DNA from 4 places in the Paenibacillus sp. FSL R7-0163 genome. Region 4 is predicted to be linked to each of the others. Evidence: riboswitches for the same ligand, from Rfam matches in the RefSeq annotation. Region 4 holds a riboswitch; each other region holds the start of a gene.
What was found. Region 4 has a riboswitch for cobalamin ahead of NST45_RS24805 (anaerobic ribonucleoside triphosphate reductase). Riboswitches for the same ligand answer to the same signal wherever they lie in the genome.

Region 1: it holds a riboswitch for cobalamin, as region 4 does, so the genes downstream of both, NST45_RS23395 (S-layer homology domain-containing protein) here and NST45_RS24805 (anaerobic ribonucleoside triphosphate reductase) in region 4, are expected to answer to the same signal.
Region 2: it holds a riboswitch for cobalamin, as region 4 does, so the genes downstream of both, NST45_RS22740 (DUF4430 domain-containing protein) here and NST45_RS24805 (anaerobic ribonucleoside triphosphate reductase) in region 4, are expected to answer to the same signal.
Region 3: it holds a riboswitch for cobalamin, as region 4 does, so the genes downstream of both, metE (5-methyltetrahydropteroyltriglutamate--homocysteine S-methyltransferase) here and NST45_RS24805 (anaerobic ribonucleoside triphosphate reductase) in region 4, are expected to answer to the same signal.

What each region holds. Positions count from the first base shown of each region.
Region 1 covers NZ_CP150224.1:5,318,707-5,326,353, forward strand. Annotated here, with positions in the region: gene NST45_RS23395 (S-layer homology domain-containing protein) at 1-3,673, opposite strand, end outside; cobalamin riboswitch at 3,837-4,038, opposite strand; gene NST45_RS23400 (cellulase family glycosylhydrolase) at 4,381-6,102, shown strand; gene NST45_RS23405 (hypothetical protein) at 6,173-6,466, opposite strand; gene NST45_RS23410 (hypothetical protein) at 6,487-7,068, opposite strand; gene arcC (carbamate kinase) at 7,261-7,647, opposite strand, start outside.
Region 2 covers NZ_CP150224.1:5,155,000-5,162,646, forward strand. Annotated here, with positions in the region: gene NST45_RS22740 (DUF4430 domain-containing protein) at 1-2,182, opposite strand, end outside; cobalamin riboswitch at 2,352-2,555, opposite strand; gene NST45_RS22745 (glycosyltransferase) at 2,683-5,682, opposite strand; gene NST45_RS22750 (hypothetical protein) at 5,679-6,941, opposite strand; gene NST45_RS22755 (hypothetical protein) at 7,024-7,647, opposite strand, start outside.
Region 3 covers NZ_CP150224.1:1,233,493-1,241,139, reverse strand. Annotated here, with positions in the region: gene NST45_RS05305 (DUF4349 domain-containing protein) at 1-451, opposite strand, end outside; gene NST45_RS05300 (DUF1540 domain-containing protein) at 880-1,032, shown strand; gene metE (5-methyltetrahydropteroyltriglutamate--homocysteine S-methyltransferase) at 1,179-3,482, opposite strand; cobalamin riboswitch at 3,637-3,843, opposite strand; gene NST45_RS05290 (undecaprenyl-diphosphate phosphatase) at 3,943-4,803, opposite strand; gene NST45_RS05285 (DedA family protein) at 4,854-5,477, opposite strand; gene NST45_RS05280 (FtsX-like permease family protein) at 5,496-7,445, opposite strand; gene NST45_RS05275 (ABC transporter ATP-binding protein) at 7,420-7,647, opposite strand, start outside.
Region 4 covers NZ_CP150224.1:5,640,122-5,647,768, forward strand. Annotated here, with positions in the region: gene NST45_RS24770 (MarR family transcriptional regulator) at 1-102, shown strand, start outside; gene NST45_RS24775 (SDR family oxidoreductase) at 116-937, shown strand; gene NST45_RS24780 (DUF3221 domain-containing protein) at 1,128-1,472, shown strand; gene NST45_RS24785 (hypothetical protein) at 1,788-2,003, shown strand; gene NST45_RS24790 (undecaprenyl-diphosphate phosphatase) at 2,281-3,084, opposite strand; tRNA gene NST45_RS24795 (tRNA-Thr) at 3,807-3,878, opposite strand; gene NST45_RS24800 (MTH1187 family thiamine-binding protein) at 3,973-4,281, opposite strand; cobalamin riboswitch at 4,660-4,895, shown strand; gene NST45_RS24805 (anaerobic ribonucleoside triphosphate reductase) at 5,137-7,122, shown strand; gene nrdG (anaerobic ribonucleoside-triphosphate reductase activating protein) at 7,119-7,634, shown strand.

The DNA of each region.
Region 1 (7,647 bases), 320 kb from region 4:
GAACAACATATCCCTTATTAATCGTAAGCTTATCCACGGACAGGATTACATATGGTTTCGATGGAGTGGTTCCGCCACCATTGTTGCTGCCATTTCCTTCACCATTTCCACTACCATTACCTTCGCCATTACCGTTACCACCGTCGCCGCCAGGTGTTTGTACTGCACTGGAAGCATAAGCAATGTAGTCAGTGAAGTGATTGGTTTTTACAATTAAATCATTTCCACTATCATAGGCATACTCAGACTTACCGCTTGCAAAACCTAAGTCATCACTTGCAAATTTTTGAATGGCATGAGGAGTGCCATTTTGAATATAAGCTGCATCTTTTCCTGTAAGGTCCTTAAAGGTTAACGTAATAAATTGACTGAATTCTACTCTTGCACTACCACCCATGGAAAATGTTTGAAGAATGTTATCAAGCTTCTTGTCCCCGGGAATAATCTGATTCACACTATCTTTTAGTGCAGATTCTCCACCGGTTAAAGCTGAAATCAGTTCAATTGCAGAGGCATCCCCACTTGTAACTTTTGCACCCTTAGGAATGACTACAGATACGTTACCTTTTATGGCCTCTATCTGAGGAAGGTCGCTGTTACTTGGTAAATTGACACTAACCTTCGATTGATTTCCCTCCGGAATAGCTACTGTGATTTCTTTGTTGCTATCTCCAGTGCTGATCGGAACGATATAATCATTAGCGTCATTTGGGATTTCAACTTTCGGGTTCTCCCCAGAAGGTAACGGAAATTCTTTCGGACCCTCTGGTTGCCCAGGCCCAGGTTCTTCTGGTTGTTCCACTTTCACATCATTCATATCAAAGAGACGGTTGCTATGATTGATCAGACGATCATAAGACACAAGTGCATACGTACCTTGGTCCGTTGCCATATTGTCCACTTTGCCTGTGAGGATATGCTTAAATCCACCCTCAGGTGCAGCAAAGCTAAGCAGTGCATCAATAAGCGAATTTCCACTTTTAACAAATCTAGCGTCCGTGTGCGGATCTACGCCCACACCAGTTAAGGCTACAATTACCTGTGAGATACTTTCGCTGCTAGTGCTTCCCCAGCTTGTAAATCCGCCTTGATTGTTTTGGTTATCGGACAGCCATTGGATGGCCCGATCCACGGCGGCTTTTACATCATCTCGGGTTGCGTAATAAGGTGCAAGAGCTTGCATCGCCATCGCAGTCATATCGACATCTGCTTTGGTTACGCCTAATGCCCAGCCACCAGCTTCTGCTGTACCTTTTTTAACCTCTTTATCTAAAATATACTGAACTAGTTTTTCTCTTGTGGTCTGTTCTGTAACTCCATCAACTACAGGGATCTCATAGTTATGGCTATCTAGCGCAATCAGAGCAAAAATCGGACCATTATTGCCTTGCTTTTGGATATATTGATAATCAGCCAGTGCTTTTCTCAGATCATATCCCGCAACATTTGTGATATCTTTTCCGATAGAGGTAAGTCCTAATATTGCTCTGGAATTCTCTGTGCTTTTATTGGCGTCGAGTTTTCCATCCTCTTTAATGATCGATGCTATTTTCGTTGCTACATTGTTGTAATAAAGATCGTAATAACCGTTAGGTACTGTATAGTTCGCCCGTGCTAAAGATAGAATCGACCATTCTCCACTACCTGTACCAAACGACGGATTCTTTACAGTGTTTAGAATATAGGCAAGGCTTTTATTTAATTGTTGTTTGGCTACAACAGTAGTAGGTTGTTCTAATTGCACATCATTCATATCAAAGAGACGGCTGCTATGATTGATCAGACGATCATAGGACACAAGTGCATACGTACCTTGGTCCGTTGCCATATTGTCTACTTTGCCTGTGAGGATATGCTTAAATCCACCCTCAGGTGCAGCAAAGCTAAGTAATGCATCAATAAGCGAATTTCCACTTTTAACAAATCTAGCGTCCGTGTGCGGATCTACGCCTACACCAGTTAAGGCTACAATTACCTGCGAGATACTTTCGCTGCTAGTGCTTCCCCAGCTTGTAAATCCGCCTTGATTGTTTTGGTTATCGGACAGCCATTGGATGGCCCGATCCACGGCAGCTTTTACATCATCACGGGTTGCATAATAAGGTGCAAGAGCTTGCATCGCCATCGCAGTCATATCGACATCGGCTTTGGTTACGCCTAATGCCCAGCCACCAGCTTCTTCTGTACCTTTTTTAACCTCTTTATCTAAAATGTACTGAACTAGTTTTTCTCTTGTGGTCTGTTCTGTAACTCCATCAACTACTGGGATCTCATAGTTATGGCTATCTAGCGCAATCAGAGCAAAAATCGGACCATTATTGCCTTGCTTTTGGATATATTGATAATCAGCGAGTGCTTTTCTCAGATCATATCCCGCAACATTTGTGATATCTTTTCCGATAGAGGTAAGCCCAAGAATCGCTCTGGAATTCTCTGTGCTTTTATTGGCGTCGAGTTTTCCATCCTCTTTAATGATCGATGCTATTTTCGTTGCTACATTGTTGTAATAAAGATCGTAATAACCGTTAGGTACTGTATAGTTCGCCCGTGCCAGAGAAAGGATCGACCATTCTCCACTACCTGTTCCAAACGACGGATTCTTTACAGTGTTTAGAATATAGGCAAGGCTTTTATCTAACTGTTGTTTGACGGCAACTGTAGTTTCCAGTTTGTAAGTAACTTGATAAGTTACATTTGTTTTGTTTCCAGCTCCGTCAAGAGCCGTTACAGTAATTGCATTACTGCCTGAATTCAGAGAAGCTTTGTACTCCCCATTCGCAGGTGATAAAGTAACACCATTCAGCTTCACTTCTGGAATGATGTCACTATATACATTGTCTGTGACAGCTACTTTGAAGCTTATTTCTTTATTAGATACTTCCTGTTTATCTTGTATGCCACTTACAGTAATAACAGGGGGTTCTATATCTAATGCATGGTTAAGCCCTACAAGCGCATGATCTACACTTATTTGAGAGCTTGCCATATTTTCGAGCACGGAATAGGCTTGATAAACTGCCGATTGTACTACTGGTCTGTCCAAAATAGTTTCTTTATTAGGGTCACTGTTAATCTCGGCGATTTCCGCAGTTAAAGCATCCTTATTGGCAAGTTGAACTGGGATTTCTCCCCAGCCACCAAGATCAGAACCATAGCCATAAGTGGTGAACTGAGTTCGAATGATATCACCGTCTTGAGGCTTATAATCGGTCATCCCAAACGGAGGAAACACATTATTTACTGCATACATCCAACCCGACATGGAAGTATAGTCAAACTGACTTAACCACTCTGGGTCTGCTTTAGTGCCGACTGTATTCCCATCAGCTGAAATCATATCTAAAGTATATTGTGGAATATTGACTTCGCTTCTGCCACTATCTTTAACTTCTGATAAATAAAAACCACTATCTATATTTCCTAAATATCTATAATTCCCATCTCCTAGCGCACGTGTTATTAAAGATGCGCCATTATCGCCTTCATAAATCGGAACTTTAATAGGTTCCTTAACATACCCTTGGCCTAAGGTGAATTTCTCTACGGATACAGATACATACCCTTTAAGGGTAGAGCTTGCTCCATCTGCTTGAGCCGGGATTACACTTGTAGAGAATGTCGTAATAAATACAGCTACAATAAGTAACCACGCTAAAAACTTATTTTTCTTCATTTTTCCATAACCCTTCCCTTCATACCTATGATAAAAAACAGAATAAACTTTTCTTATAACCACAAAAAAACCACTCAACATAAACGTCAAGAGGTTAAGATAGTGAACCACAATAATAGATGGCCAACACTATTCAAGCACCTCTCTATCGATCGTAGAGTTTGATGGTGTAACAGAAAAAGGCAGATATTCTGGCTCAAGTATCATCACCCTTGCTGCCTTCCCAGTTTCCCAGTGGCATTTTGCAAGGACTCCTCTTTCACAGCGGCGGGACCGCGCGGGATTCACACCCGCTTTCCATTTAACCAATCTATGATTGTACTTCCGCAACTATCATAGTTGGCACCTATTTCTAATTTTAAATTTTCATGCTTCATCATATCTAATATATATGCTTTTGTCATGTTATATTTCTTTTTTGTATAACGGGCAGCTAGAGATAATCCTATTGAATAACCAATTTCTACGAGTAGGGATATTTAAATAATTTCTTTATCCAACTGTGGGGAAAATTAATTTAAATCACTAATTCTTATATGAATTTGCCACAAATTAGTAAGGTACTCGCTGAGTGAATTCTATGTTAGGGTATATTCAGAAAGCGTTTACAAAAATAACATTGGAGGTGTTCGTGTTCATCTAACCACCAAGTACAGCGTCAAAGCCAGGTCCAAGCATCCTAAATTTATCTCACAAAGGAGAATTCAATGACTACGCGAATCCAGAAATCCTTCTTATCATTGACACTTGTCACCGCTCTTCTGCTCTCTCTGTTCTCATCCATGGCTGCAGCTGCAACTAAGGATGAGCAACAAGCTAAGGCAGCGCCAAAGAGTAAGATCCAATCCTATGTAGACGAAATGCAGCCCGGATGGAACCTCGGTAATACTTTAGATGCTACAGGTGAGGACGAAACCTCCTGGGGCAATCCTCGTGTGACCCAAGAACTTATTAAAAAGATCGCCGCTCAAGGCTATAAAAGTATTCGGATTCCTGTGACCTGGGATACTCACATGGGTGCGGCACCAGACTATACCCTAGAAAAAGCCTACCTCGACCGTGTGGAAGAAGTTGTCGGCTGGGCACTGGACGCCAAGCTTTATGTCATGATTAATGTCCATCATGATTCCTGGCTATGGGTAAGCCATATGGAAGAAAAACACGATGAAACGCTGGCGCGTTATAATGCAGCCTGGACTCAAATTGCCGATCGCTTTAAGGACAAATCCGATAAGCTGATGTTCGAGAGCATAAATGAACCTCGGTTCACCGATGGTGGAAGCACAGACGAAGCAAAAATGGAGCAAATGCTTACTGAACTCAATAACTCCTTCTATCAGATCGTGCGGAAATCCGGTGGGAAAAACGACCTCCGCCCACTTGTATTGCCTTCATTAGAGTCTTCACCTACACAAACAAGAATGGATCATCTCTATAAGACGATTACGGCTCTAAACGATCCGAATATTATTGCGACCGTTCACTTCTATGGCTTCTGGCCTTTTAGTGTGAACATTGCCGGCTACACCACATTTGAAAAAGATACAAAAAACGATATCACTCAAACTTTTGATAACGTTTACAATACATTTGTAGCTAAAGGCATCCCTGTCATCGTCGGCGAATTTGGTTTATTAGGTTTCGATAAAGACACGGGTGTGATTGAACAGGGCGAGAAGCTTAAATTCTTCGAGTATCTGACTTATTATTTGAAAGAAAAGAAAATGACTTCCATGCTCTGGGATAACGGGCAGCATTTCAACCGTAAAACTTATAAGTGGTCTGATCCTGAACTCCACAATGTATTAATGTCTGGTCTGAAGGAGCGTTCCTCCAGCACCGAAAGCGATTTGGTCTACCTAAAAAAAGGTGCACAAATCAAAGATACCAAGGTTAAGCTAAACCTGAACGGCAATAAGCTAACCACCATTAGTGCCAACGGAAAATATCTGACCAAAGGTAAAGATTACACATTAAATGGTGAGGAGCTCATCCTCAAAGCCAGCCAACTCAAAAAGCTCACAGCTTCCCAAAAATACGGTGAAAATGCCGTGCTGACTCTGAAATTCAACAAGGGTGTTGCGTGGAGGCTTAAGGTGATTGTGTATGACACAGCTAAATTAAGCGATGCAAAAGGCACGACTGAATCCTTTGCCATTCCGACCACCTTTAATGGTAACCAGCTTGCCACAATGGAAGCTGTATATACCGCTGGTGGCAATGCAGGTCCGCAGGACTGGACTCCATTTAAGGAATTCGGCAATACCTTCTCACCTTCTTATAACACTAAAGAAATCAAGCTGCTTCCCGCGTTCTTTAAAGATGTTAAAGACGGCGAGGTTATCCTAAAATTCCACTTCTGGAATGGTGATATCATCACCTACAAGATCACGAAGAGCGGAGCAAACGTTGTAGGAAAGTCCTCTTAAGCATCTGTCCTGTTAACAATACAAATAGGGGTGTCCCTACGCGGGAACACCCCTATTTGTATTGTACCCATCACATATAAACCTCGTCATACGAAATTATCATCAACCGATAAATTAAATAAACGCCAAGATAGGCTCCGGTAATAAGAAACATTGGATTTAAAAATATCGCATGGATCGAGGTCATAAATACAGCATGATCCCTTAATATTTCGTAAATCGCCAAAGCGGAAATATTTCCAAAGATAATCGCACTTAAGACCGAAGCAACATTAAATACCATACGCCACTTTATCGATTTACCTTGTAACATCAGCATGACAATGGGAACAATAATACTACCAAGTACGATTAGAAATTTCATCCAGTCACCTCGGTAAATTTTTAATCGTCCAGTTCCACGCTTTCGATTTGTCCGTCTGCATTTACCGTCCACTCGATTTCAACGCCATTATTTAATCCGAGCTTGTCTTCATCTTCAATGACTATATGATCAGGAATCGTTAAGGTTTGCTCTTTACCGCCCTCCACTTGAACGGTAATCTGTTTATCCTTAACCGCAGTGATCCTTCCGTCATATTCAATCTGCTGCAAAACAATCTTTTGATTCGGATCTGTAATGGTAACCCGCTTGCCACCGTCGCTTAACAGTTCAACCTTTTTATGATAGCTATCTTTTAACGAAACATCCTTGATAACTCTCTGAATGCTCACTCCCTCTGGAAGTTCCCCAGTATTTGAACCGGGTGACGCAGATGTCATGGGTTGTTCTGTTGCGTTATTCGTAGGCGCAGGTGTAGTAGCTTCTGCAGAAGGTGCTGTGGTTTCTACTTGAGCCGTTGGAGTAGCCACTTGAGTCTCATCCGCTGCTTTAGTGCATCCACTTAACAATACCGTACATGCACAAATACAACAAAGAATTGTAGCCCTGGTAAAACGTTGTGTTGTTCCTTTATTCGATCTCATCTTTTACCCCCGCATTTTAATGTATTCTTTTTTATATAGTGGACATAGTTTTACCTCTTATCTTCCTTTTATTCACCAGAATATGGCCATCTGAAAGCAGCAGTTGAGTAACAATTCATGAACATGTCAAAAAACCGCCCTGATTTAGATCAGTGGCGGTCTCCATGAAATGATGAGATAAATAAGATCATATTAATTTACAATATGTGTGCCAGCCTGTTGGCTCATCGCAGCTTTCATATTTTCCGGATTAGTAATGATAACTCTACGTCCCTCCTTTTTCAAAAAGCTAAGACTTGCTTCAATTTTAGGCTGCATACTTCCAGCAGGAAAATGACCCTGCTCCGCATATACCATCATTTCTGCCGCTGTAACTTCTTCAAGAGCCTTCTGCTCAGGCGTACCGAAATTTACACATACCTGAGGAACTCCTGTTGTAATGATCAGCGATTCTGCGTCGATCTGTTCGGCCAGCAGACTTGTAGCAAAGTCTTTGTCAATGACCGCATCGATACCTTCGTAGGTATTATTTTCGGTTTTGATCACAGGAATCCCGCCTCCGCCAACAGCGATCACCAC
Region 2 (7,647 bases), 490 kb from region 4:
CTTTAACATAACCGGTAACAGTCATTGTATAGCTATTTGCCGGGAGACCCCCCTCAATAACAGCTACACCTTGTTCATTCGTGATTACCTTCTTATCACCAATCGAAACCTGCACACCTGCAGCTGGTGAGGTAACCGGATCAGAAGTGAAGCTGTCCTGATTCCACACCCACTTTTTCTGGGAAACCTTTACGGTAAAAACTTCATCAGCTTTTGGCTGCGTTGGGGAAAGCGCCACAGAATCTACAACCTGTGTATTTTCTCCTGCATAATAGACAAGCACACGATCGGATTCCTGTAGTTCGAACACATCCATACCCACACTTGGATATATCCACTCTCCGCCGCGTGATACCACGAAGCTCCACCATCCGTCGTAAGTACCTTGCGAAACTCCATGGATACCTGATACAAAGTTGCCATAAGACGATTTGGTGATATCTACTTTAAAATCATCGGTAGACCCTAGTTGTTGCAACGCTTCAAGGGCATTGGAGGCTTTCAAAGTCCCTTCACTAATCAACCCTTCCGGGCCTTCAACGGTTAGCGAAGCTGTTACATTCTTAGAAATCACTTTTAGAGCTTTTGTATATTTAGCAATCGTTGGGGCTTTGCCTTCACGGTAGCCAGTTACAGTCAGTTTATAGTCACCTGCGGGCACATTTCCTGAGAATACGGCCTCACCTTTAGCATTCGTCGTTACCGTGTGAACTCCAATTTGGACCTGAACACCCGCAGCTTTTGCAGTTACAGGAGAGGAAGTGTTCGTAGCAGCGTCCCATTTCCACGTCTTACTAGTTACAGTGACGGTAAAAGAATCGCCCTCTTTAAGATTTGCTTTGGAAAGCGTAACGGAATCCACAAGCTTAGTGTCATCTCCGGCATAATAAACCAGTACCTGATCTGAATCTTTAAGTACAAAATCACTCATACCTACATCGGGATTAATCCATTTTCCGTCACGCGATACAACATACATCCATCCGTCATAACCACCAAAGCTTCCAGCAACAATATTTCCGATGCCAGTCACATAATTGCCCGAAGGATTCGTGATCGGCAAGTTCGTTTGAAGCGCCAGCTTCTCTAACGCTCCAAGTGCGTTGCCAGCATAGGCGTACCCTTGTGCCAACGTGGCCTGTGGCCCCTCAATCGTTACAGGGGCGTAGATTAGTGAGCTCTGAATGGAGGACTTGGAAAAATCGTATAGCTTATTGTTGCTTCCTTTATACAGCAAATTATAGGCAACCAGCGCCTGAAGCCCTTGCTCTGTCGCCAGAACATTACTGCTTCCACCACGGCTATGGGTGAAGCTACCATCAGCTAGACGATAGCTGAGCAGGTTCTCCATTAGATCCACTTTGTTTTTGGTGTATTCTAATCCACTAGGATCAACTCCAAAGGATGTGAGTCCAAGGATTGCTTGTGCACTACTTTCAGCACTGTCACCGTAACCCCCATGGCTATCTTGAGCTGCGGATAACCAGGCTACGGCTTGTAGCCCTGCTAAGTAGGCTTCGGGATTATTTTTATGTGCCGCCAGAGCCGTCAAGGTTATCGCTGTCATATCAGGCTCACTTGTGCCTGAGGTTAGTGCAAAGCCCCCATCTGGATTTTGTTTGGAGAGAATCTCCGTAAGGAGCTTATCCGCCGTCCATTTCGCGTCACTTGGGATATTATATTTACCAGAATCCAGCGCAAGTAAAGCATATACCGGATTATTAAGCGTCTGTTCACTGAGCTTGCTGTTATTATAAATTTTCTCAATCAGATTATAGCCAGGAGTTGATCCATTACCAGCAAAGCTAGTAGGATCTGCACCAATCGCTCTCACTGCGAGCACGATTCGAGCATAATCGGTGACATTGGCAAAATTCCCAGCTGCCTCTTTTACTTTTTTCTCAAGCTCTGAATGGTAACTAGCTGGCAGCTTGTACCCTGCTTGCGCTAAGCCAATGGCTTGCCAATCTGATTGTACGCCACCTTTCAAGAGATATTCTGCAGCCGCATAAGTCGCATCCGCAACATTAATCCACTCCGCAGCAGTTGCCTCCAGACCGGCGCCAGCGCTCGCTTCTGCAAATATTTGTCCTGCCGGAGCAAGAGATGTTCCTAGAATTGAAATGACCATGAATAAGGCCAGCCCAAGTGCTACAAACTTGGAAGACATGATTTTCTTCATTGTTTAACCTCTTTCTGTATAAGAATGGGTACTGCTGGGAATAAGACGCATAACATAAAGACCGCCCCTTTGGAGGGCGGTCAGGGAAGATTACAAATCGAGGCTGCGGCGCTTGCTTCCTGCCGATAGTCCATCTGTATATGTTCCACATTCTTACCCCACGAAGAATAGAAACGCTCACAAAAAAGGCAGGTCTCCTGGCTAATGCTTCATCGCTGTTCTTCACCTTCCCACCCTACCTTCAGGGCAGTGGCTTATAGAAGAAAAACTCCGCACATACAGTGGCGGGACCGCGCCGGACTCATGCACCGGACTTCCCTTTTAAGCAGACGACTAGATTGATAGAGTCTGCACCTTTTCCAGTATGTAGTATCTTATTTTGACATCCATAATCATATCTATTAATACATAGCATGTCTATAGAAAAGCTTAGTATGGGCAGCAAAAAAATGAACAGCAATACACCACCTGCCGGTAGGTGTTGCTGTTCAGAAAGCTTGTTATTCGGCTGTTCCTTCCGGACTTGCAGTTGGGGAAGGTTCAGCACTTGAATCAGAAGCTGGTGGAATATTAGGGTCGGGATCTACGATCAATGTAAATCTTCCGGCTTTAATCATACTTTTCTCTAGAATTGTCGCTCCAGGCTCCAATGTAACCTCAACCTGATAGGAAGGTTGTTCCCCTTCAGTCACAGCTGTTGCGGAAGGCAACCCAGTGCTGTCCTCAGTATCAGAGGAAGGCGTAGGAGACGGAGAAGCATCAGCTACAGCGTTAGTAGCGTCTGCACCTTCTGCTGTTCCTCCAGTAGTGCCAGCGGCATCTGACTCGTCGTCAGCGGCGTTTCCCTCATCCGTCCCATCCGTTGACGGCACTGGACAAGTCCCATTCGTAGCAGCGACCTTAAAGCTTTTATCTATCTCTGTAGACGAAGACATTAAACTAATCTCAGTCGGTTGAAACTGCACACAGTCATCTGCACTTGCGAAGGTGAACACCAATATGCTGCTCCCCTTATCTCCTTCGACGCTCTGATCCTTCAAGTATACTGAAGCCGGAGGCAGCACATTGCCTGCACTCTGAACAGGGGTCGGCTCAGGGCTTGTCCCCGGCAGAGCCGTCTTCGTATCATCCGGACGCAACATACTGAATACGATAATTGCAATAATCACCAGAATACCCGTAATGGAGCCGGAGATTAAGAGTCGAAATCGGCTGCGGCTGATCCAGCGCGCCAGCGGGGAAGCCAGTTGGGAGCGGGCTTCATTGTACACATTTTGCAGAGCAGGCCGAGCTGCCGCGACATAGTTCTTTCGGAATTCCCGATTCTTGAACGCTTCACGATCACTGCTCAGGAAATACTTCAGAATCGCCTTACGGTAACCCGGTTGCAGCTTTTTATTCGAAACCGTAAATAAAGGATTGCCTTGCGACCAAGCAAAAAACCGATAGATGATTTCTTTGTCGGAACCGGCTTTACGCTTTAACAGCTCCAGAAGCGCATCGTAATCCAGCGGACCCCCTTCACGCTGAGTTGTATAGTAGAAGGCTAGCGGAAGCCGTTCAAAGGGTTCCAGAACACGCGCCTCTTTTAGCAAACGACGACCCAGTAGCTGCACATCGTCTAGTTCCTGCGGAGACAATCCTGCAAAAATCTCCTCATTCGGCTTTTCTTCACCAAACCAGCGGTAAGCTGCACGCAGCGCATTCTCTTTCTGCTTGCTAATCCTATCCAGTGGCGGCTGCCAATCGACAACATTACCATAACGTAAAAAAACTACCTCCAGAAGCTCCTCCTGCGTCATATCGGAAAGCGATAAGCGATTCAGTAAGAATCTATCTGCTGAAGCAGCAAGATCCTGCATTAGGGAGAGTGCCTTAGGAGCAACTCCTGTTCCTTTGCGGCGATCTTTTTCTGCCTTATCTACAATTTCATGAATTTCCGCTACAGAAGCCACCGGATCATGTTCCAGCTGGAGCTTTTCAAGCAAATAATCCTTCACAGCATTTTGAGCAAAAGACTGCTCTAACGCCACTGGCAGGAACCGCCCCCAATGGAGTACAAAGCTCAGTATATCCGCAGATCTGGACGCCGCAGCTAGTCTTGATTCCATATAAGGCTCAAGTAGCTGCTTACGGAAATATGTTTCAGACATCACGCGCTGGAAGTAGGCTGCACTTAACTCATCATTACTCTCAATGATCCCGTAAGCGGCACTCAAGATATCCTTGCGGCCCGCTTCCACACTATGAAGCATCCCATTGATGAAATAATCCACGATTCTGACCCTGTAATTGTGATCCTTAAGTACAAAATACTCCTTAAAACATTCCATAATCGCCGGATCTGGCACATTCCTTTGCCGAATCAGATCAAATTCCCGGTCGAACCGTTCTAAGAAAATATCGTTCAAGCGGATTCTAGAATGAATTGCACCGTCTGGTTTAAGGTAAGAGAGCAAACCACTTAGCACCGCACTCTTATTCTCCGTATATAAATGCTCGTTCCCTTGCTCAATCTCATAAAATATAGCCAGCTCATTATAGAAAGCAAGGGATAGCTTATGCTCAGGACTCTCTCCACGCAGAATCTGATCGGCGAAGCTTACAAAGTCGTTAATATCTCCTGGATTCAGCAGTAACAGCTTCCACACCAAATCAGCATAAGGCTGGCGGGACTCACCAAAATCGACATTTCCCATCCGTCTGGAAGCCAAATCGAAGGTATAATCCTTCTCAATACTGCGATCACCGGGACGCAGCGAACCTTTTTCCACAAAGCTAAGATGTATATATTTACGGCTTTTCGGTTCATTCGCATACGTAATCACGCCTAATCTACGGCGGAATTCATACGGCAGCACGCTATACAGAATTTCTGTAAGCTCCACCGCCCGCGCGGACAACTCCGTGATAGGTACGTTTAGAGCCACGTAGATTTTTTTCTTACCTGCTACAGAGAGCATCACAGCTTGCAATAACGCCTTGAATATCCCTTCATCAATCCCTAACAAGCGTAAGCCTGCGATTGGGTCAGGGCTGCGGTCTGTGCGAACAACTGGAATAGAGGGCAGCTCCGGCAAAGTTCCACCAAGCTCTCCAGTATAACTCTCTGCAAAATCAGCATGCAGCCAGTCCCCATAGCTCTGGACAATTTCTTCGGAACGTGAAGCAGGAACTACATAGTTATGTGCAAAAAAGGCGCTTCGTTGGCCTGTGAAATCGGCCGCTTGATAACGACTAAGCCCAATAACTGTATCCCCGTTCTCGGCATGAAATAGGTGCAGCGCACCAGGATATGCAGCCTCATCCTTCTCCCCACGCGCGGTCAACTCCGCAGGAGCATCGTAGAGGCAGAAGGGATGAAGGATTTTTTTCACAAAATTATTGTCTAGACTATCTGATTTCGCTACCGTATCGTAGCCTTCTGTGGAACGAAACACTCCGCGACGTTCGCGGGTATACATCTGTTGGGCGATTGTTGACCCTGAGAAACCATTCACGGGCCGTCGCTCCCCTCAATATACTTCAGCTTATGCAGCAGCCAAATAAAAGGCTCGTCTACACGAATCGGGCTTACTACACCCTCAATCTTTTGATTCACAGGATTGCTGCCCAACGCAGATACTGCAAAATAACCCGTATTCGCGAAATAAACATCCATCGTATCTTTAAAGGGTCTGTCCACCTTACCAATAAATCTGCGAATTTCCCCGTCGATGTTATGGAACTCGTCCATGTTTAATGTTTTGCGATGAACATAGTTATTGAACACATTGCTGTTGGACTTGATATAATCGCCATCCTCATCCTTCAGCGAATGCAGCATATCACTTTTTGCAAGTACAACCGCTGTTGGAATGTCTGTCTTACTCTTTTCCTGATAGGCAATAAAATCACCAAACATCGTCAGCACCACATCGCGCGGCTCGTCATATTGTGAGACCCATTCTCCGGGGCGGTCACCGATGTTAATATGAATTTTTCCACGGATAGAACGGATTTGCAGCGGATCGACCATAAACAGAATACCCGCAGAGTTCTTGATATGCTGACCATGAAGTCCAAGATAATCCTGATCCACCATCCCCTCACCTGCTACATCAAAGAATACAAGTGTCAGTGGCGGTTTATTTTCATCCTTAAAGACAAATTGAAAGATAAAAGGCTCCTGCATTTTTTCCTTCTGTGTAGAAGCCAGCAGATCCCCGCGCTCAAAAAGCGGTTCTTCATACAATGTACGGAACTTACGGCTAATCTCTGCATTAAGCGGCATACAAGCGGCATCAAAATGACCTGCTGTAGTATGCTGCAACGTGTGGATCAACGAGGTCATATACACCGATTTCCCGACTTGGGATGCCCCGATAATCGAGATGATGTTACTTGGCACCTTCCCGGCAGTCACCGGCAGCTCATTATGGCAGGCCGGGCAAAGCCGTCTGCGCGTAAGCACACCGTAACGATCCGTAAGCCCAGTTAACACATGATCCGTGTAATGATGATATTCTTCCGGAATATCCGCCGGGTTGATAATCGCTTCTATGTCATCTACCGTATCGAGCCCGAAGCGCTCACGGTATTTGTTCAAGGCGTCATCCTCACCCAATGCGTAATTTTCATCGTCCTCCCGGCTGTGCATAGCCCGAAAGACGACATCCTCCGGAGAGAATTTGGTGAAGCAATACGGACACACTATATCGTAAAAAAGCGGCCGCGGCTCCGGCTGATTCTTTTTCATAAAACGGCTAAAAAAAGACATCTACTCATCCTCCCAAAAGTTGTATCTACGTACTTGCTATGAACGCACTGCTCATTACCCGCTTGTACACGTAGACCGAGTCTCACTCCGGTACCAATTCGTAATAAAGCCCATATTTCTTGCCATCGGTGAAAAAGATGCGTACAAAATCATCCTTACCGATTTCAATCGGCGGAAGTACATTGCGTCCAGGAGCGAAATCCTGTACGAAGGGAAAGAGAATACCATCCTCTTTCCCTGCCGGATGCCCTCCACGTTTCTTGACATAACAGAGGACATCCCGTGCCACGGGCACTTCTGCCGTAATCGCCATATGTACGGTCTTTTGTTTTCCGAATAAGGCTTTTTTTTGTTGAATGGAATAATAGATTCGGGCTTTGCCTGCACTGACCATCACCCGGTTCACACCATCACTTTGCCTCACCAGTACAGTCTCACCGTTCTCAGCAAGACGAGCAAATATGGTATAGGATATCAGGCCGATATCATCCAATCGATCACGATAACCATTGTTAGATTTGTATTCCTCACGAGTGTAGAGCTTCATCCCTACTGGCGGATCATCTCCGGTTCCCATGTCAGCCGCTTCTGCGGAGGTTTTGTGGATGTACACCGCCTGCACGCCGTCCGGCCAGCGCCATCTCAGCGTACAGAATCGGTCATCCACTTGGGATGTCACATCCGTTATTCCCGGAGCGGAAGCATT
Region 3 (7,647 bases), 2.5 Mb from region 4:
TCCCCCCTTGCTCATATTGCGACATGTTCTCGTTAAACTCTATAATATATCCTTTAGCCATCGTTACCATGTTTCGAATTTCAGTCTGAGCTTTACCGTAGTCTTCTACTTCCATAGTCAGATTGGCATGATAGATAAGCTTCTTGTTCAATCCTTCCACGACATCACTGCCCGTGAATCCCGCGTTTGCTTGATCCGTGTTCTCTGGTGTCAAACCTTTTTCAACTGGGGCTTCGTTGCCTCCCGCTGCTGTCTCAGCCTCTGCTGAGGTGTTCTTATCCGCTAATGTAGCTTTTGAAGATTGCTCAGTGGTTGCTGCAGCAGAATTACTCGTATTTCCGCCGTCACTAGCTAATTTGTCAGCTGCCGAATTGTTATCACCCGAGCCACAACCTGCCAATACCACCGCAAGAATTAATAAACATAAGTAATGCAGACCCCATTTGCGCATTCTCATTCCTCCAAAAATGTAGTGGTAATCCCTAGCATTGTAACGTTACGGAATGTCATGTTCTATACAGATCTCTTCCGTCTCTCATTTCTTTGACGCCCCAAAACTTGGAAGGTTGCACTGGAATATGGAATTTCGGTAAATTTCTTTTGGTTTTTCATGTTGAAATACACAAAAAGCCGCATTTCTGCGGCTCTTATTGGACATATTTTTTATGTGGGAGGGGTCCTGAAAGTTAAAGAACTCATTTGCTTACAAACTCATTATTTGGTACAATTACCACGTCTAACCTAGTAAAAAAATCCAAATACCCTCTATTCATAATGAATGAGGGCGTGACACGGCTTTGCTGAGACAAGCTCCACCTTGCTGAACAGAGCCGTTCTTTGAATGATACTGTCAATTACTAAAAGGGGAGGTGAACCCTCATGGCAAAAGACGTAGTTTGTGAAGTTAACTCCTGCACCCACTGGGCAGAAGAGAACAAATGCAGCGCTGAATCGATCTTCGTAGCTTTCCACAGCTCCCAAGAACCAAAACGCGCAGAAGAAACAGATTGCAAAACTTTCGAAAGTAAATAAGTAAATGCCTAAAGGGACCCTCCACGGTTCCTTCTTTTTCTTTTTCATTCTAACAAGATTGAGAATTATTATCAAGTAGCTGATTACAAAAAAATAATTGAACTAAAAAGCCAGGGTAAATTACCCTGGCTCTAATTTATTTAAGTCTATTTAGAAGCAATAACCCCTGTCTTTTCCCTCGCAATAGCAGCAGCTCTTACCATGTTACGTAGTGCATCCTCTGTCTCCTGCCAGCCACGCGTTTTCAGACCGCAATCCGGATTAATCCAGAACTGTTCAGGGTCAAGCACCCGCAGCGCACGATCGATATTCGCAGTCATTTCTTCGACAGCTGGAACCCGCGGGCTATGGATGTCGTACACTCCAAGACCGATTCCTTTATCATAGGCTTGCTCCTCAAAGCTGATAATCAGCTCACCATGGCTACGTGAAGTCTCAATGGAGATTACATCAGCATCCATAGCCGATATTGAATCGATCATGTCATTAAATTCGCTGTAGCACATATGCGTATGAATTTGTGTCGTAGCCTTCACATGGTTCGTGGCAACACGGAACGACTTCACTGCCCAGTTCAGGTAATGCTCACGGTCTTCTGCCTTTAGCGGAAGTCCTTCACGAATAGCCGGCTCATCCACTTGAATCATTTCGATGCCTGCATCTTCCAACGCTTTTACTTCATGGCGAAGGGCAAGAGCAATTTGATTGGCTACCTCTTCCCGGCTGAGATCATCACGTACAAATGACCAATTGAGGATAGTAACAGGGCCCGTCAACATTCCTTTAACCGGAAGCTTCGTCAACGATTGTGCATAGACGCTTTCTTTAACAGTCATAGGCTGTATAAATGCAATATCCGCGTAGATCACCGGCGGCTTAACGCAACGGGAACCGTAGGATTGAACCCAGCCATTACTAGTAAACAAGTATCCATCCAGCTTTTCTCCGAAAAACTCCACCATATCTGTACGCTCGAACTCGCCGTGGACCAGAACATCCAGACCTAGCTTTTCTTGGAAGGTAATTGCATCCGCGATCTGCTCACGAACAAATCCATCATAACGCTCCTGATTCCAGACCCCTTTACGCCATTTCAATCTCGCCTGGCGCACTTCGACTGTCTGCGGAAAGCTACCAATTGTAGTGGTTGGCAGAAGTGGAAGCTGCCATTTCTCTTGCTGCACCTTTAAGCGCTCAGCAAAAGGCAGACTGCGTTGGTCTGGTAGAGCTGCAAGTGCAAGCACTTGCTCCGCCACATCCTTACGGCCACGCTCAGGTAGTGCGCGGAACGCTGCAATAGCTTCACGACTAGCGGCCAGCGCTGCTTGAGAAGCTTCTCCTTTATCTGCGACGGCTGCTCCGAGCAGACTAAGCTCTTTAAGCTTCTCATCGGCAAAGGCTAACGCATTCTTAACTGTCGCCTTCAGCTTCACTTCACCTTGAACGGTGACTGGGACATGCAGCAGACTGCAAGAAGGCTGAAGAATAAGACGATCAAGCGGTACATGAACGCTGAGCTTTTCTACCAGTTGCAGCTTGGCGTCTAAATCGGAACGCCAAATGTTCCGTCCATCAATAATTCCGGCACCCAGCCATTTGTCCTTCGGCCAGCCAAGACGTTCGATGGAAGCCAGATTCGTTCCACCATCGTGCACAAAGTCAAGACCCAAGCCTTGAACAGGCAGCTCTAGCAGTGCCTCCAGCGGCTCAGCAGCTTCAAAATACGTCTGTAAAATAATATTCAAGCCCGGCACGGAGCCGGCAATGTCTGTGTATATCGAGTTAAGCAGTGTTAATTCTTCTTTACTTATGCCTGTAACAATCGCTGGCTCATCGATTTGTACCCAGCTTACCCCTTCTTGCTTCAGTTCCTGTAGCAGTTGAACATAGACTGGAACAAAACGTGCAGCAATCTTGGCGATATCTGCCGCTGCGTAACCTTTGGACAGCTTAAGGAAGGTATACAGACCTAAAAGTACCGGTTTACCTTCAATCCCTGCCTGCGATTTAGCAAAACGATAAGCCGCTAGAGGTTTGTTTTCAGTCAGGCGTGGTGTTTGTGTGCCGATCTCTGGAACGATATAGTGATAGTTCGTATTGAACCATTTGGTCATCTCGCAGGCAGTAGCCTCAGCATTACCACGGGCCATTGCAAAATAAAGATCAAGCCCGATGTCGCCGCCATCATACGCATACCGTGGAGGTACGATTCCAAACATAACAGCCGCATCCAACACATGATCATAAAATGTAAAATCATTTACCGGAATAAGCTCAATTCCTGCTTCTTGCTGGGTCTTCAAATGCTGCAGCTGGATTGCTGCCATTTCGGAGCGGAATTGCTCCTCATTTATTTTCCCCTGCCAGAATGCCTCCAGTGCCTTTTTCCATTCGCGGTTCTTTCCGATTCTCGGATATCCAAGATTGCTTACTTTTACCTTATTCGTCATTTCGATACACTCCCTCTTCAATCTCTTATTTCAAACTCCAAAACTACTTGCTTTCCTATAAAAAAGAGCGCCCTTCCCTAAAAAAGTCAAAGGGAAAGACGCCCATGATATACCCATGGTTAACGTCTAACACCTCCCTATCTTCCGTAGGTGAAGCAGTGCTGTTGAAACAGGCAGGTCTCCTGGCTAGCGGCGTCAACATCTTGAGCAGTCTTCCCAGCAGTAGTAAATTGCCAGTGACCTCTGTTGCTCGAGATTCTTCCGTTACAGTGGCGGGACCGCATCGGCTTCGAACCGAATTTCCCTATTAAGCCTACCGAATTACTATTTTCCGGTCAGCACCTGTCTCCGATATCATTCATCATTTGAGTGTCTTAATCTGATGTCATCATACGTGAAAGCCCCAGCAATCTGCAATAGATTACTGGGGCTTCTGTTATATCGATTCCTTATAACGGACTTAGAAAAATACGAAATATACTACAGCAGCAAGAATTATACGGTATATAGCAAACGGTAAGAGCTTGATACGATTGATCAGTTTTAAGAAGAAACGCATCGATAACAGCGCAAATAGGAAGGCACTAATAAAGCCTGCAATAAAAAACGGCAGCGCGTCCATGGTGAAATATTGCCAGTTCTTCATCAGTGACAACAGACTGGCACCTGCCATGATGGGTACTGCCATAATAAACGTAAAATCAGCAGCGGCACGATGGCTCATCCCGAGGATTACGCCACCAGAAATCGTCGAGCCCGAGCGTGAAAATCCAGGCCATAACGAAAAACACTGTACAAGACCTACACCAAGTGCCTGTTTGTATGTAATCTGATCTACACTCTCAGTTCTGATCTTCTTCGGCCCAAACAGATCCGCAATAATCATTAATATAGCCCCGATCACTAGACCAATTAACACCGTTGAGGTAGAGAATAAATGCTCATCAATATAATCATTAAACAGAACACCTAACACACCTGCAGGCACTAACCCTACCAGAACCTGTGTCAGCTTGAGGTGCCCGCCCTGCTCTAACTGCGGTAGCTTCTCTGTTACAGGATCCAACTGCTTACGGCTGAAACGCCTTAAGCCCAACAGATCAATGAATCGATTTCTAAAAATCACAACAACCGCTAATATAGAACCCAGTTGAATAACTATTTTGAAGGTATTTGCCGTATATTGTCCAAATAACTCCTGTGATTTCAGCCACATATCATCAACAATAATCATATGACCCGTGGAGGATACTGGAGCAAATTCGGTTAAACCTTCAACAAGCCCCAAAATAATGGCTTTAATAATCGTTAATAGCTCCATGTGTTTCCCTCCTTTTTAATAGTCATTTCTATTATCAGTCCTCCACCCGCTTAGCCCTCAGTGTTCATTCTCCGGCTGCGTTTGCGGAAGTACAGAAACCCAAGAATAACTAATCCGCCAGCAATTAGTACATAGACCACATTGGAGTACACATCCATGTACATGGCAATGTCTTCCCAGGATTCGCCCAAAGCCGCGCCAATAAGCACAAGCAGCAAATTCCATCCCAATGTGCCAATCGTTGTGAAGATCATAAATACTCCAAATTTCATACCTGACATTCCCGCCGGAATCGAAATCAGACTGCGGACCAGAGGAACCATCCGACAAAACAATACAGTCCAATAGCCATATTTATCAAACCAGGCGTCAGCCTTGTGGATATCTTTTTTAGTGACGCGAATTAGGCCCCCCCAGCGTTCAACCAGTTTCTCTAACCGGCTCACATCCAATAATCGGCCAATATAATAGAGAATTACTGCACCCAGTAGTGATCCAGCAGTGGCAGCAATGATTACACCAGGGATCGTTAAGCTCGTCGTAGTGGTCATAAATCCTCCAAAGGGCAGGATCACTTCTGAAGGAATTGGTGGAAATATATTTTCAAAGGCCAGCATCAGAAAAATACCGAAGTAACCAAACTGCTCCATAAAATCTGTAATCCATGCTTGCATTCTTGTTACCCCCATTTCTCATATCAAGTTCTTCTTCAGGTTGCGTAAATAGCGGCTGCGAATAAAAAAGAAGTATAGTCCTTGAACAGCCAAATATCCGAGTAACACCGCGCCTGTCTCCGTTGCGATAGATAAGTAGAACAACCGTTGAAGCGCAATAAAGGCAAACACACTGTGTAAAATAGCTATTCCGACCGGCACAAAAAACAATAGAGCGAGCTGAATTGTGACTATTCGATTGAGTTCTTTATCCGTAAGCCCCATCTTGGACAAAGTGGAATATTGATTGCGATCATGATCAAGATCGGTATATAACCGGAAGTAAAGAAAGCTGCCTGCCGCGATAAAAAAGACAGTACCCACCAGCAATGAAGCAAAAAGCATTGTGTTATACAATGTTTTCTGAAGCTCAAACAGCGTGCCGCTGATCACAATCGCATACGGAGAATCACTTTCATAGGACTGTTTGCCTTTATGGGCAAGATCATCTGCGATACCTACCGTCTGTGGAAAATCCTCTACATAAAAACCTGTATAAAGATCCGTCTGCACGGGATCAATAGCGCTGTAGAGCTCATCACTGATCACGACACCACTAAAATCCCCGCCATCTCTACCATCCAGCTCCGGCAATAAATATTCAGCAATGGGGACTTGCGCGGTATAACCTATTTCTTTAATGGCAAGTCCTTGCTGCAAGGAATAGACCGCTTTTACTCTGCCTTCTGTTAAACTGCGATCCCGCTGTGAACCAATCATCACCAGACCTTCGTTGCCCACCAGAGCACGCTCAGCCGTTGTGAAACCTGCACGCTGCAGGGCGAGATTATAATCACTAAAAGCAATCAAGGGAAGGCGTAAAGTGCGATCGGGTCCAGTCTGAGCTTCGACCTCAGCATATTTAATCGGGATACTAAGCGCTTCATAAGGGAGTCCGTGCGTCTTGAGCTCTTCCTTAATTTCGTTCAGATGCTGATCAAAGGGTTCATCCGCCTGATTTCCTTTAGCTACATAACCCACTGCTGCAGGATAATCCAATTTCAGCTCTCTGGAAAGTGTATGTATCGATGCAAATACCCCTACTGAAGTGAAGGAGACTGCGGATACAATCGTCACCATAAAAAACATTCGGCCATTCTCTTTCCAGCGGTAGGACAAGCCCGATAAAGTGATGATATTCGTACGATGCCAATACAAGCGCCGAATGTCCTTAAGCAGCTTAACCACACAAATACTTAGCTGGGTATAAAAGAGATACGTCCCGATAACCGTAATTGCAACGACCGGAAACATGACTTTCTCTACGGAAGCAGCTTTTGCAGTAGCCGCCAAATAATAACCACTAATCAGCAATACAGCAGTAATAATAGATAATACAAAGGATACTTTGGGTTCTTCTTCTGCCTTACGCTCTCCCTGAAACAGACGCATCAGTGACTCATTGCCGATAAAAACAAAGGTGCAAAGCGATATCAGAAAAAACAATAACACGAAGCTGCAGATCGTAAGCACAAGTGCCTGCCATGGGAGATGAAAGGTTAACAGGGGAATTCCCAAAAAAGTGGATCCGATCATCAGAAATAATTTGCCCAGAAGTAACCCGAGAAGGGTACCCGTCAGGATGGCAGAGGTGCCGATCATCATATTTTCCAGAAAAACCATGGTGTTTAGCTGTCTCTTCGTCATTCCATGCATCAATAAAATTCCGAACTCCATCTTCCGCGACTGCAGGAAGGATCCAACGGATACGAGCACGAACAAAGAACAAAAGACATAAATAATTGCCTCTGCCACCATCATCGTATGAGCCGCCGTACTATAAATTAAGCTCTTTGAAATATCCGGATGGTAAATAAACAAAGCGCACACGAAAAAGATCATCACCGAAAAAGCACTGACGACAAAATAAGCGGCATATTTGCGTTTATTACGTGTTACATTCCTATAAGCGAATTGCCGAAAGGTCATGGCTGGTTCCCCCAAGCAGAGACAACATATCAATAATACTTTGGAAGAAAGCGCCTCTATTACTGCCTTTGTACATTTCACTATAGAAACGTCCGTCTTTAATAAAGATGACCCGGTTGCAAAAGCTTGCAGCCACTGCGTCATGCGTGACCATCAGCACCGTAGCTCCTTCTTCCTTATTCACCTCTGTCAACATATTCAT
Region 4 (7,647 bases):
CTTAGTGACGAAATCATGGATAACGCACTTAAAAATATTTCTGAACAAGAAATGTCCACGTTTATGAACGTGCTTAAAACGATCTATTTAAATATTAGTTAGGGAAGTGAGACTTATGATTCTAATCACAGGGGCAACCGGTAATGTAGGACGTGAAGTGGTTAACGAACTAAGGAAAAGTGAAACACCTTTTAAAATTGCCTCCCATCGAAAAGACAGTGAGTATGTTTATTTTGATTTTGAAAATGCTGATTCTTTTCGTCCAGCGTTAACAGGAGTGAAAAAATTATTTTTACTGCGCCCTCCTCATATAGCTGACGCAAAAAAATATTTCCAACCCCTCATAGATATCGCAAAGGAAGTCGGAGTTGAACACATTGTGTTTCTATCTCTATTGGGCGTAGAGAAAAACCCAATTGTTCCACACCATAAAATTGAAAAAATCATTAAAAAATCAGGAATTCCATATACTTTTTTACGCCCAAGTTTCTTCATGCAAAACTTAATTTCTCAACATGGGGAAGAGCTACGTAAAGAAAAGGAGATCTATGTACCCGCAGGAAAAGGCAAGACTAGCTTTATCGATGTTCGTGATATCGGTACTGTAACAGCTAGAATCCTAACTGAGAATGGTCATGAAAATAAAGGTTACTCGTTAACGGGAACTGAAGCGCTAGATTACTATGAAGTAGCTGAAATTTTATCTGAAGAGCTAGGAGAAACAATCAAATATGTTAATCCATCAGTTCTTCAGTTTAGAGATAAAATGTTAAAAAAAGGAATTAAAAAAGAATTTGTGACTGTTATGATTGGAATTTACTTCACTGCAAAAATTGGATTAGCCAAAAAAATCACGCCTGATTTACAAATATTACTTGGTAAAAGACCCATTACATTCAAAGAATTTGCACATGACTATAAGTACGAATTAGTTTAATCATGGTGGTTTTTTGGCTATACCATCAGGAAGCATTTCAGGATACATTGTTACTGCCGCGTGCGAGGGGAATCAATAAAGGTCGTCATAATGGATATGCTGCTGTTTATTCTTATATTGGTAATGTACTAAATGCTATGCCTGTGCAACCGATGTAAACTAATGTCGTAACCACTAGAGGGGAAGGTCCATGATTCAAAAACCACGTACTACTATTAAATGGACTCTTATTTTTGTTTTTTTGTTATTAGTCACCGCCTGTAGTAAGAATGATGAAGTTTTGAAAGGAATTGTACATACAATAGATGTAGAAAATAAAAGAATTTTAGTAATTTCCGAATTAAAAGAAGAAGACTTGAACAAGGAATACAAGGAGGTGCTCGAATCTAATGAGTACTCTCAAGCCATTTGGGTAAATAAAGTTGCACCTTCTAAATATAAAAAAGGCGATGAGATTAATGTATTTTTTGAAGTAAGTGATGATTCATTCCCTGCACAAGTTACCGCCAAAAAAATCACCAAAATCAAGAATTGAGCAAAAAGAATAGAATCTACTATAAAGAAGCGGCTTCTCCAAAGGGACGGCGCTTCTTTGTGTAGATTTAAGGAGAAATCCATATTTATAAATGCACTCTGTGCAAAAAAGTGACCCCACCACTTTCGGCAGGGTCTAGATCTATTTTATAAGGGGGTTATGTGATTACTATAATCCTCTTAGCTTAAATAAGTATGAAGCCCGTCTAAAGATTTGCTGAAATATTATTATTTTTATCGAAACCGATCAAATATAGTAACGTATCAATCTTAATTTTCAAATTACTACATATACAAAATGGAGGTGTGTATAAAGATGAAAATACTCAGTCTATTGCTTGTAGCATTGTCTTCCATTGGAGTAGTTGCCACATTCGGGTTTTCAACATTCAGCTTAATCACAGGAATTATAGGAGGGCTTATTGCAGCATTTGCAATTTCAGGCTACTTGCAGTCTGTCAGACGTGATTACCCCAATGAGAGCTATGAGAATAAACAAGTTAAGTATCAATCGAACTATAATACTTGGTAAGCAAAAGCCCCACCTTAAACTGGTGGGGTTTTTCATATTCCCAAACACTTGTAAAATCACTTTGTGATATTAATGGTAGAAGAAACAAACGAGGGATAATGGCTAGCTGTAGAAGTGCTTTCACCGAAAATTCATTCCTTAGTTCATAGACTACTTGAGCTTTGTCTTGTTTGGTGATTTCCCCTTGTTTTGAACCTCTAGTTTAATCTGTGCAGGATATGATGTATAGCCCTTTTTAAAAGCTTCTTTCCCATGATGTTCATATTGATTAATCCAATTACTGTATGACAATTAAATAGAAGAGAGCCGCTAAAACAAACCGGTATAGAGCAAACCACTCCAATCGAAGTCGCTTAATCAGTTTGATGAACGTCACTACTGCAATCATTGCCACAAGAAAGGATGTCGCAAAGCCAATTAACATTAGAAGTAAATCGTCAGAACTCAGCAAATCACGACTATCGTACAAATCCAACAAGCTTGCACCAAACATAACTGGCACAGAAATAAGGAATGTAAAATCTGCGGCGGCTTTTTGGCTAGTGCCAAGCAACAGGCCACCTGAAATTGTCGAACCTGATCTCGAAAATCCCGGCCATAACGCCAAGCATTGGAACAGACCAATTCCGAAAGCCTGTTTATAATTAATCCCATCGATAGTATCAGCGGTTTCAGTCCGCCTATTTCGCGCTGCAATGATCATCAACACGCCACCAACAACTAGACCGATCAAAACAGGGGTTGGGCCAAATAATTGGCTTTTTATTGTGTCCTTGAAGAGAAGATATAGGATTAATGCTGGTAACATAGCCAAAATCATATGAATGACATTTAATCCTTTGCTTTTGGAAAAATCCATTCTAATCATATTAACCCCAATTTCCAAATACCTTTTCCAATAAAGAATTAGAACTGCCATCACTGCACCCAACTGAATAACAATTTTAAAAGTTATTGCAGCATCTCCCTCAAAGCTAAGCAAATCGCCTGCTAAAATAAGGTGTCCAGTAGATGATACTGGTAAAAATTCAGTTAAGCCCTCTATTATGCCAAGTATTATTGCTTTAATTACGTCAGTCATCAGTGGATTGTCCCCTTTCGGAAATAAAATCATTTAATTTCCAGTATAAGGGAGACACGTAAACTTCCCCATCGATTAACCTAACAATATTCAATTCAGAATGACATAATTGTCACATTGCTCATTATTTCAGTCTTAAGGGGGCTTTGGTTTGCAAAACACAAAATATTAAGTATAATGTTACTGTCGAAACGCTAAGGCGTCTGTACAGGATGGCTACCTGGCACTGATGATGGCAGGCCAAGCGCTTTATAAAGTTTTCTTTATGTGTATTTATACTTTAGGAGCGTGGTTATCTATGAAAATTAATATTACCGCACATTTTAACATTGATATTACTTTATCTCTTCATCTGTTAGCCGTAGCCAGTCTTGCTTATGAACTCAGTTCACTGACGAGCTCGTGAAATTCGAGCGAAAAGTATCTGTACTAAGACACCTTGTGGTGTCTTTTTTATTTTTATAGTAATTACCATCTAACCGATCTGCCCCCGCAAGAAAAAAGCAGCTTATGCTGCTCCTCCTCCACCATCCTTCATTCTGATTGCTGTCAGCTTGCGACACGCCTTCCATCTGCTCGACAGTGACCACTAGTCATACCGTTTTCATTAGCGATTTCGCCATGTCTTATCTTTTAGAAGAATGGTAGAAGTCAGGGGATTCAATGAAAAATGACGCGGTCCCGAACCCTCGGAAATCCGCGCCACATATGGTTTTTTGGGATGCTGGTGAAGGGAATTGAACCCCCGGCCTACGCATTACGAGTGCGTTGCTCTACCCCTGAGCTACACCAGCTTAAAGCTGATTTTTCTGTCAAACAAAAAATATTATACAACTTTCAGCCAGAAACGCAAGCCTATTTCTCCCTGTTTTCCGCCCTCCTAAACTGCTAATCCACCTGTAGCTTACGCTCCACAGACTCTAACTTTCCACGGCTAGTGGAGGGTTTATCGCGGCGGTCGTCTATTTTAAGTGAGGTAGAGACACGTTCTGCACCTGCGGCAAAAGGAGACTCATGCAAAGCTTCTACCGCGGCAAAAATGCGTTGCAGAGGCCCTTCGATGATCGTCCCCATGGACGTAAGTTCATATGTAATCCCTTCTACTGTCTTCAGCACCCGCTGCATATCCGCAACATAGCTGCTAAGACTGGTACTGCCTGTTCCAATTGGAATAACTGTAACTTCAGCAATAGGCATGAGAATACCTCCTCGAAATTTTATAGTACCTATCTTCTTCCATTGTAACAATTCCACCGCTCTGTCACAAACTAAGCAAGATTATCCTCCCTTATCTCTTCTATTTCTTCTGATTACTCCAAAATATGACTTTGGGCTAAGAGTATTTTCTCATGCGCAAATTCTAGGGTCATCTGCACTATATTTATGGACTCTTTGTGGCATCTTTTCGGACAATTTATGAATCATTTCGCATCTCCCTGTGGATCAATTGTGGATTACTTATGGACAGCCTGTGGATCATTTGTGGAGTACCTTTAAAGAACCCGCTCCCCGCGCGGGTTTTCTAAAAAACTGTTTACAAACACAACATCTTGGGTTATTTTTATCTAACGACAACAAAATATAGTGGAGACAGGCGCTTTGATCCTTAACCGGATTTAGAGCTTAATAGGGAAGCGCGGTGAGAATCCGCTGCGGTCCCGCCACTGTAACCGGATGGCCTTCTTAAGCTTCTGGGAAGCTTGAGAATCCACATCTCCCGGCAGATGCCACTGAGGGTTAGGAACACCCTTGGGAAGGCGCCGAGAGATCCCACGGAAGCCAGGAGACCTACCTGTTTCGACGACACCAACTATTGATGCCTGCGAGGAACAGGGATGGTGTCCGCATGCGGTCATCTACGTAGAGACCTCTGCAAATATCCGTGTGGATATTTACATAACGCATCGGGCATTTTCTGCCATCCTCGGGTAGGGGATGCTTTTTTTATGTAATCAGAACAAATATACGACTGCTTATGGCAGTCCAACTTCCTATGGATATATGGATTTGATGATAGATGTTTTTCTTTTATACTGAGAGGAGAGCTGTACAATGACGTTGTTGGAGAGACAATTTAATGGAGTAGAAAATGCACGGGAAGTTCTTTTAGAAGAGCTCATTGATTTAGGCCGGGATATTATCGACAGTCGGGATATGGACCTATTGCGCGAGAATGCCAATTTGAATGGAGAGAGTTTCTCCGGTAAAATGAGCAAGTTCGGCAGTGAATATTCAAAATGGTACGCCCGCAATTTTACGATGCCGCCGCAGCTAGTGCAGGCTATTGATGATAATGTCGTCTATGTGCATGATCTGGATCAATACGCGATTGGAACGACGAACTGTATTTTTATCCCGTTTGATAAACTTCTCCGTGAAGGTTTCAATACCGGCAACGGCAGCGTTCGTCCTCCGAACTCAATAATGACTGCTATGTCTCTGGTAGCGATTATTTTCCAATCCCAGCAAAATGCTCAATATGGTGGTGTATCCGCCAATAAACTCGACTATGATCTGGCACCTTATGTAACCAAATCCTTCGCCAAGCTGTTCCGCAAGGGTCTGGATTATTTTGAAGAAGGACAAGCTGATGAATCTTTGGGCGAGATTACGATGAGCCGGACCGATCTGGCGGAGTTATATCCAAGAGCGTTCCGTTTTGCACTAAAGGAAACCGAAATCGAAACCCTGCAAGCGGCTGAAAGTATGGTACATAATCTGAATACCATGTCCAGCCGATCCGGTGGACAAATACCGTTTACCAGCATCAACTACGGTACTTGTACTTCACCAGAAGGTCAGCTTGTGATCAGTTCTCTGCTAACAGCAACTATGAACGGACTTGGCAGCGGAGAAACACCAGTGTTCCCGATTCAAATCTTCAAATGCAAGCAAGGAATCAATCAACAACAAGGCGATCCTAACTATGAACTGTTCCTAAAAGCGGCTGAATGTTCTGCGCGCAGACTATATCCAAACTTCGCTAATCTGGACGCTCCGCTCAACTTGCAGTATTATGATCCAAGTGATCCTGATACGGAGTTCGCTACAATGGGCTGCCGAACCCGAGTGCTCGGTGACCGTTTTGGTCGTAATCATTGCTCTGGAAAGGGCAACCTTTCCTTTAATACACTGAATCTGGTTCGGCTAGGTCTGGCACACGGCACAGTAACAGGCAGACGTACCATCGCAGACGAAGCTGGCTTCTATGAAGATCTAAATCATTATATGGATATTGCGCTGGAAGGACTTCTTCATCGGTTCCACATTCAAACCGCACAAAAAGCTAAAGCTTCCGATTTCATGATGCGAGAAGGCGTCTGGGAAGGCGGCGAGCATCTTGCACCTGATGACACTGTAGGCGATCTGCTAAAGCATGGCAGTCTGTCTCTTGGCTTCATCGGTATGGCGGAATGTATGAAAGCTATGTACGGCAAACACCATGGCGAGGATATGGAAGTTCATGCCAAGGCGCTGGCTATTGTGCGTCATATGCGGGACTATTGCGATCGGAAAAGTGAGGAACTGGATCTCAACATCACTCTGTTCGCAACTCCAGCAGAAGGTTTGTCCGGTAAATTCACAAAAGTTGACCGCAAGGTACTGGGTTCCATTCCGGGCGTAACCGACCGTGAATATTATACGAACTCTTTTCACATCCCTGTATACTTCGATCTGGGTGCTGCTCAGAAGATCAGCTTGGAAGCTCCTTTCCATGAATATTGCAATGCCGGGGCTATTTCTTATGTCGAATTAAACGGCAATGCCCGCAACAACCCATCGGCTTTTATCAAAATCATTAAATATGCGCTCGAACAACAGGTCAGCTATTTCAGCATTAACCATCCGATTGACCGCTGCTCCAGCTGTGGATACGAAGGCGTAATTGGGACAAACTGTCCTTCCTGCAACGCACATGAGAATGACGTGCACATCCGCCGTTTGCGCAGAGTTACAGGTTATTTAACCGGCGACTATCAGACCCGCTTTAATGCCGCCAAACAAGCTGAAGTACGGGATCGCGTTAAGCATCTATGAATATTTGCGGTTACTATCCGGAGTCGATTAACGAGGGAGAGGGCATGCGGGCCGTCCTCTTTCTCAGCGGCTGCCGCCATCGTTGCCCGGGATGTTTTAATCCCGAGACATGGAACTTTAAATATGGAGAAGTCTTCACCTTAGAACGACAACATGAAATTATTGCAGAAATCGCCGCTAACCCTTTGCTGGATGGTCTGACACTGGCAGGCGGCGATCCTTTTTTCTCAGCAGAAGAGTTGCTGGGGTTCATTCATGAGCTTCGCGCTGTACTGCCAGGCTTCTCAATCTGGATTTACAGTGGTTATACGTACGAAGAACTTACAGCCCTTCCCGGTACGCCGGAATGGGATCTACTTAAGCAGTGTCAGGTGTTAATAGATGGAAAATTTGTAGAAGAACTGAAAGATACTACGCTTCTCTACCGGGGAAGCTCCAACCAACGCATTATCGACATTCCGGCCAGCATGAACGGCTCGGAGGTCTTTCTGTGGCAGCCTGCTGCGCTATAATATATCAATTTTT